2 regions of the Desulfosporosinus acidiphilus SJ4 genome follow, and region 1 is predicted to be linked to the other one. Evidence: riboswitches for the same ligand, from Rfam matches in the RefSeq annotation. Region 1 holds a riboswitch; the other holds the start of a gene.
The links. Region 1 has a riboswitch for cobalamin ahead of DESACI_RS02745 (HoxN/HupN/NixA family nickel/cobalt transporter). Riboswitches for the same ligand answer to the same signal wherever they lie in the genome.

Region 2: another riboswitch for cobalamin. It lies ahead of cobT (nicotinate-nucleotide--dimethylbenzimidazole phosphoribosyltransferase); the one in region 1 lies ahead of DESACI_RS02745 (HoxN/HupN/NixA family nickel/cobalt transporter).

What each region holds. Positions count from the first base shown of each region.
Region 1 is NC_018068.1:560,803-564,393, reverse strand. It holds gene chrA (chromate efflux transporter) at 1-182, shown strand, start outside; gene DESACI_RS02750 (hypothetical protein) at 265-522, shown strand; gene DESACI_RS25710 (SHOCT domain-containing protein) at 517-591, opposite strand; gene DESACI_RS02745 (HoxN/HupN/NixA family nickel/cobalt transporter) at 783-1,802, opposite strand; cobalamin riboswitch at 1,934-2,124, opposite strand; gene DESACI_RS02740 (two-component system sensor histidine kinase NtrB) at 2,257-3,396, opposite strand; gene DESACI_RS02735 (sigma-54-dependent transcriptional regulator) at 3,427-3,591, opposite strand, start outside.
Region 2 is NC_018068.1:3,555,786-3,559,376, reverse strand. It holds gene DESACI_RS16265 (cell wall-binding repeat-containing protein) at 1-2,123, shown strand, start outside; cobalamin riboswitch at 2,186-2,362, shown strand; gene cobT (nicotinate-nucleotide--dimethylbenzimidazole phosphoribosyltransferase) at 2,462-3,580, shown strand.

The sequences.
Region 1 (3,591 bases):
GAATTGTCGCTGCATTCATTGGAACGCTTTGGGCTGTCATCATTAAATTAACCGGCAGTTCCTTAGTTGATTTACCAACGATAGGGCTTGCTCTAGGAGCCTTTGGTGTACAGCGGTTTACGAAAATTGATACTTTATGGATTATTATTACTGGAGCAATTTTGTCGTGCATCATTTTCTAACGTCAACATTTAAAAGTGCGTCACTATTCCTATTCCTTGTTTCTATTCCCGAGAATCTTATGATATTGATGGGGGTTTTAGGATGATCAGCTCTGAAATTGTTTTGGTTACTAGCTATTGTAATGAAATAGAGATTCAAAACATTCTGCTATCGAAGAAAGGAATTACTGATTGTCATGTGCATAACCAACAAACTGTAATTAGTTATGATCCCCAAAAAGTACACTATGACAATATTTTGGAAACAGTTGCCAATGCTGGTTGCCGAATCATATGGTTCTGTGTGAACGACGATCTCAATAATTTAGTTACTGCAGCTTTCGAACGATTCCCCTTATAAAATATTCTTGTAAATCTGTTGAAACTCTTCTGAAGAAATTTCGCCTTTGGCATATCTCTCTTTCAGAATCGTTAAAGCAGTATTGTTTTTTCTCTTTGAATTGATTTCTCTTTTGAATGTCCCAAGAATCTATTTCACAATTTGCATACTGTTCCTTCAATTTCATAAAACTTGGGTTATCCTAGTCTAACCAGTCATCATCAATAAGCATTTTTAGGGGTTCATAGAAAAAACATTACACAATGGGAAAACAAAATATCTTATACAAAACTACTTTCTTTTTCACCAAGTCGGAACACTTTCCAGCCGATCAATGACACAGACCAAACCAATATGAACATTCCTGCAAGCATAAAACCCATCTTGTTAAAATCCAAGTTTTGTAGCCAGAGCCAAAACCCACTGTTAAGCCCGCTTTCTTGGGCAAACACCCGGCCGACTTCGATAATACCGATAACTCCTGCAGCCAAGATTGAAAGGCCCGTGATAGTTAGGTTATAATAAACTTTTCTCAAAGGTGAAGTAAGTACCCATTGATATGCGGTCGACATAAAGAAACCGTCCATGGTATCCATCATACTCATACCAGCAGTAAATAGAATAGGGAAAGATAAAACAGCGAACCAAGGTACACCACTCGCCGAGGCAGAGGCTGATGTTGCCAGGACCGCGATTTGTGTTGCCGTATCAAATCCAAGTCCAAACAAAAGCCCTATTAGGTAAATTTGCCAGTTCTTACTAACAAGGTTAAATAACCGATTTATTGAACGATTAATAAATCCTTTATCGGGCCGTTCTACACTTTCTGAAATGTACTTACCTCTCGCCATACTATTAAAAGTTTTTACAATATCCTTTAATATCATCAAATTTACAAGAGCTAGGATAAGCAGCAAAGAACCAGAAACTAAAGTGGCCACAACCCCGCCGACAGCTTGAAATTGCGGAAGTGCTTTTTGCGCCCACTTAACGGCAAAAATAGTTAATGTGCCCATAACAATAACTACAGTTGAATGTCCACAGGAAAAGAAGAAGCCTACACCTTTTGTTTTGCTCTTTCTTTGAACCAACGTGCGGGTCATATTATCAATCGCTGCGATATGATCTACATCAAAAGCATGACTTAGTCCAAAGGTATAGGAGATTACGGCCAAGCCTAGAAGTTGAGGATATTTAAAAACACCCGTGGAGAGAAGCAACACCCCTGTAATAAGTATCGCTAAGATTGCTGATCCATACTTAATCGCGTCGAAATGCCTCTGGGTGGAAATATTACTCATTATTAAAACCCCCATAAAAATTTAAATAAAATAACAAAAACCCTTTCACTATCTGAAAGGGTTCGTAAGAGTTCTAACCAGTATCAACAACTAAAGACACCGATATACACCTCCCTAACATCCCGTAGGTAGTTTAAACTTCGGAATAAGCAGGTCTCCTGGCTCAAGATCATTGTCAACTCACGTCTTCCCAAGTTTTATCCTAGTGACATTAAGTAAGTTAACTCCCCTTCACAGTGGCGGGCACCGCGTCAGTCTTCAACTGACTTCCCTTTTCAATCCTTTCCCTCAGGAAAAGATTACTTATCCCTCGATATTTAATTACTCATATTTTAGCATACGAAAAATAGGTTGTCGAGCTATTTCGACTTATTGTGATATTTTCACACATGCAAGATTTAAAGAGGCCTTAAACTTCAGAACGATTTGCTATGGGACGCCCTGAACATTTCAATCAGGGTCCTTCCTCACATCGAGGCAACAAAATTTCAACTCTTGTTCCCCGCCCATTTCGATTTGAAACGGATATCTTCCCGCCGTGTTGATCTAGGATACGATGTACCACCGACAAGCCTAATCCGGTTCCTTTCTCCTTTGTTGTAAAAAATGGGTCATATATGTAAGGCAAGACATCGGGCGAAATTCCTTGCCCTTCATCGCTAACGGCAAATCCTACAAAGTCTTTTGGTTGAATACCCTCCAGAAGAATCCTTCCGCCTTCTCCTTGGGCATCTATGGCATTAAGTAAGATATTTAAAATGACTTGTTTAATCTGGTCAGAGTCTGCTTCAACCTCGTAATCATCAACTTGTCCTCCTGTTTGAGATAATTCAATCTGGTGCTGCCGCAGAGCAGGCTGAATTAACGAAACTCCCTCCGCCAAGAGTTTTCCTAACTTAACCCTTCCACGCACCAATTCTTTAGGACGGGCAAAACTTAAGAACTCACTAACTAACCGATTTAAGCGTTCACACTCTTCTTGAAGCACACGACAATATTCTAAAACCTCTCTATCTTCTCTCTTATCCTGAGCCAAGAGCTGAATACTTACTTTCATGATCCCCAGTGGGTTGCGTATTTCATGAGCCAGTCCGGCACTCAGGTGCCCAAGCGCGATTAACCGTTCAGTTTGCCGGATCTCGCTTTGCAAGCGTTCACGTTCTAGGCTTTCATGTTTTAACTTTTCTACTAACTCCTTCTGAATTTGAAGTGCAAGTTGATGCTTACGTGTCGCTTTCCGTTCCTGTTCAATTAGAAAACCAGTTAACCAACCAATTCCATTAGTTAGGCCAATTTCCACCCATTGAGTTAGCATAGCTGATGAAGTCATTGTCATGGTTTGAAAAAAAGTCATAAACGGAAGAATCAGAACGGTTATCAATAACCCTGATAAAATCCCTCCTGCTAAACCAAAGCGCATAGCCGCATAAATCACAGGGAGATAGTAGGCAAATTGTAACATGATGTGATAATTCATGGTGTAATGGTAAGTTGTATAATGAATGACCGTTAAAATGACAATTACGATGCTAATGATCAGCAAATCAAAATAGACTCGATGACGATTTTTGAGATCGAGTTTATAGCTTGGCAATAAAAGCACTCCTCTCAGGTATCAGCTGTCCTAATGTGGGCTTATCCCGTATTTTTCCATACGGTACAAAAAGGCGTAACGGGAAAGTCCCAGCTTTTTGGCCGCCTGGCTTTGATTACCATCCGTTTGTTCCATTGCTTGACGTATAAAGGACTTTTCAATCTCTTCAAGGGATATACCCTCCGGCGGAAGAAT
Region 2 (3,591 bases), 1.9 Mb from region 1:
CGGCTAACCCAACTTCAGCAACTTCAGGAACAGCTATTAACTTGACGATAACCCCGAATGCCGGAATGAAGTTAACACCGGGGACACTAAAGTATAATGACGGAACAACAGATTACCCGATCAGCGGCACGAGCTTCACGATGCCGGCGGCCAGTGTGACGGTCTCCGCCCAGTTTGAGCAGATTCCAGCAAACAGTTATACGGTGAGTATCGGAAGTCTGACTGGGGGAAGTATTACGGCTAACCCAACTTCAGCAACTTCAGGAACAGCTATTAACTTGACGATAACCCCGAATGCTGGAATGAAGTTAACACCGGGGACACTAAAGTATAATGACGGAACAACGGATTACCCGATCAGCGGCACGAGCTTCACGATGCCGGCGGCCAGTGTCATTATATCGGCAGTGTTTGAAGCGGAACCTGATTCTACACACGAAGGGGGTGGAGGAGGTTTCTCCGGAGGTGGAAGCACATCCGGCGGAGGAACGACCATAACTGGCAATGTCATCAATGGCACGACCGGTACAGTTGTTTCCAATCTGACAGGAACCGTAACGACAGATAGTAACGGAAATTATACCGTTTCCATGAAGGCGGCTCAAACTGTAACCTTTCAACAACCTGACGGAACATCGAGCTCTTTAAGTGATCTTTCTAAAGTAAGCTACGTATCAATAGGGGGTTCGTCGGTAACCGTTTCAGCTGATGGGACTATCAATCTTCAGAACCTGGCCAAAGGAACGGACAATCAATATAAGATCACCTACGATTTAGGCAACGGACAAACGCTTACGCTTGGAACTCTGGAAGTCATCGTTTCGAAGGATGGAACTGTCAGTTTAAAATGCTCCTTAATTGATCCCTATGGCATCATTACGGATGCGGCGACGGGCAAACCCATTGTCGGAGCAAAGGTTACCTTGTATTATGCCAATACGGAACGAAACAAGACCAATGGCAAAACCCCGGATACCGTCGTATCCTTACCGGGTATTGACGGATTTAAGCCCAACAATAATCAAGATCCGCAGACCAGTGATGCGTATGGAGCCTATGGCTTCATGGTCTTCCCAACGACAGATTACTACCTCGTGGCCACCAAGGATGGATATAACCAATATACAAGCCCGACAATCTCTGTGGAACAGGATATCGTCAAATGGAATTTCAAAATGAATCAAACCAGCTTAGGAGTCATAAGACTTGCAGGCATGAGCCAAGTTGATACTGCATTGGCCATTGCTAATGCAAACTACACTGGGAAGCTCTCTAATGTTGTACTAGCCACGGCAGAGAACTATCCTGATGCCTTAGCCGGAAGTGTCCTAGCCTACAAGCTGAATGCACCTATATTATTAGTGGGAAGTTCAGATGCTGACCAGGAAAAGGTATTGGACTACATGAAGTCAAATCTTGACCCGGCAGGAACAGTCTATATCATAGGAGGCACGGCGGTCGTCAGCAGTGCCATGGAAGGTAAAGTAACAGCGAGTGGTTTCGCCGATATCACCAGATTAGGTGGAAATGACAGATATGATACTTGCGTTAAAATTGCAGATCAATTACAGGTCAAGAACGGAACACCCATTGTACTGGCCTATGGAGAAAACTATCCGGACGCTCTGTCCATCAGCAGTATTGCAGCGGAAATGCAGTATCCCATACTCCTAGTCCAAAAAGACGGACTCAGTGATGCCGTCAAAAATGAAATAGCCACTATTAAACCCAGCAAAGTTTATATTATCGGAGGAGAAGGGGTTATCAGCTCGGCGGTGGAAAGTCAGGTAGACCAGATCACCTCATTAGACAAAACAAATATCGTAAGAATTGCTGGACAGGACCGCTACGATACCTCCCTGGCCGTGGGCCAATACTTTAACTTGGCAAGGCAAAGCGTTTGTATCGCTACAGGCAACAACTTTCCGGATGCCTTAGCTGGAAGTGTCTATGCAGCTAACCACAACACCTCGATTATTCTGGCAGACGGAAGTCTTTCCGATCAAGTTGTGAATTATCTGAAAGGAAAAAAACTGATCGGGGCGACTATATTTGGGGGAGAGGCCGTCGTGAGTAAAGAGATTGAACAGCAGCTTGGTCAGTTGATAGGGAAATATTTTTAACTCAGAAAACCGTTTAATCTTAACTTGACTTTTAGTGAGATTTTGGTAAACTCAGAATTATAAATTAATATTTGCTTTTAGGTGCCCCAATAAGGGGAGAATAGGGAAACCGGTGAAAACCCGGTACGGACCCACCACTGTAGAGACGAGTCCTCGCTAATCCACTGGCATATGCTGGGAAGGAGCGTTAAGGGCGATTGAGTCTGAGTCAGGAGACCTGCCTAAGAGAGAGGCTATCGACTATAGAATAGCGGCGGCGATGACGGCAAAGTCCCGACCACAACTAACAATTGTGGCGGGACTTTATTTTTTAACAAAATTTAGGGAGGAGTTTAAAGATGACTACACTGAAGAAAATTCATGGCCTTGACAATCTCAAAAAAGCGGATATCCAACAACTTGAGGCTGCTTTACAAGAGCTTACGAATGGAATTGAAAAACTCGATCAAGAGTCTATCTCAGGCATGCAAAAACGACTGGATGCTAAGATAAAGCCTCTTAGGAGTTTAGGTGTCTTGGAGGATATTTCCCAACAACTTGCAGGAATCCAACGCACTTCTCAACCGGAAATCAAGGGAAAAGCAGTACTTCTTATGGCCGGAGATCATGGAGTTGTAGCTGAAGGAGTCAGTGCTGCCCCTCAAGAAATTACTGCACAAATGTTCTATTCTTACTTAAATGGCGAGGCAGGTATCAATGTCCTTGCTCGAAATAGCGGAGCTAAAGTTATCTGTACCGACATAGGCATTGCCTTACCCTTAGATCCCCCTGAACTTATGGCCAACCGTGTCAAAAACGGAACAGGAAATATAGCCCATGGCCCGGCAATGACAAAGCAAGAGGCTCTTCTCGCTCTTCTCACCGGTGCAAAAGTTGCTGCAGAGGCAATTGACTCTGGAATCAATTTATTGGCAACAGGTGAAGTTGGTATCGGCAATACAACTCCCAGCGCTGCTTTAATTTCAGCTTTTACAGGCCATACGGTTGAGGAAGTTACAGGGCGCGGCACTGGATTAAAGGATGACGCCTTAAAGCATAAACAAGATGTAATCAAGCTGGCGATTCGGGTAAATGAGCCTGACCTTGCTGACCCTCTCGATACCCTTGCCAAAATCGGTGGATTGGAAATTGCTGCACTGGCAGGTGCAATCCTGGAAGCGGCCTACCAGCATGTACCCATTATTCTCGACGGTATTATCTCAACTGCTGCCGCACTTACAGCAGCTCAGATTGCTCCTCTCTCAGCTCTCTATATGATTTCTTCCCACAATTCAGAAGAACAAGGTCACCGGATAGCCCTCAAGCAACTTGGCCTCAAACCGAGGCTTGATTTTAACATGAGATTAGGTGAAGGTACAGGAGCTGCTCTCATGTTTCCGATGGTTGAAGCTGCTCTCAAGATCGCCGATGAAATGGCCACCTTCGAATCAGCAGGTGTAAGTACAGGAGACTTTTAATCATAAACCAC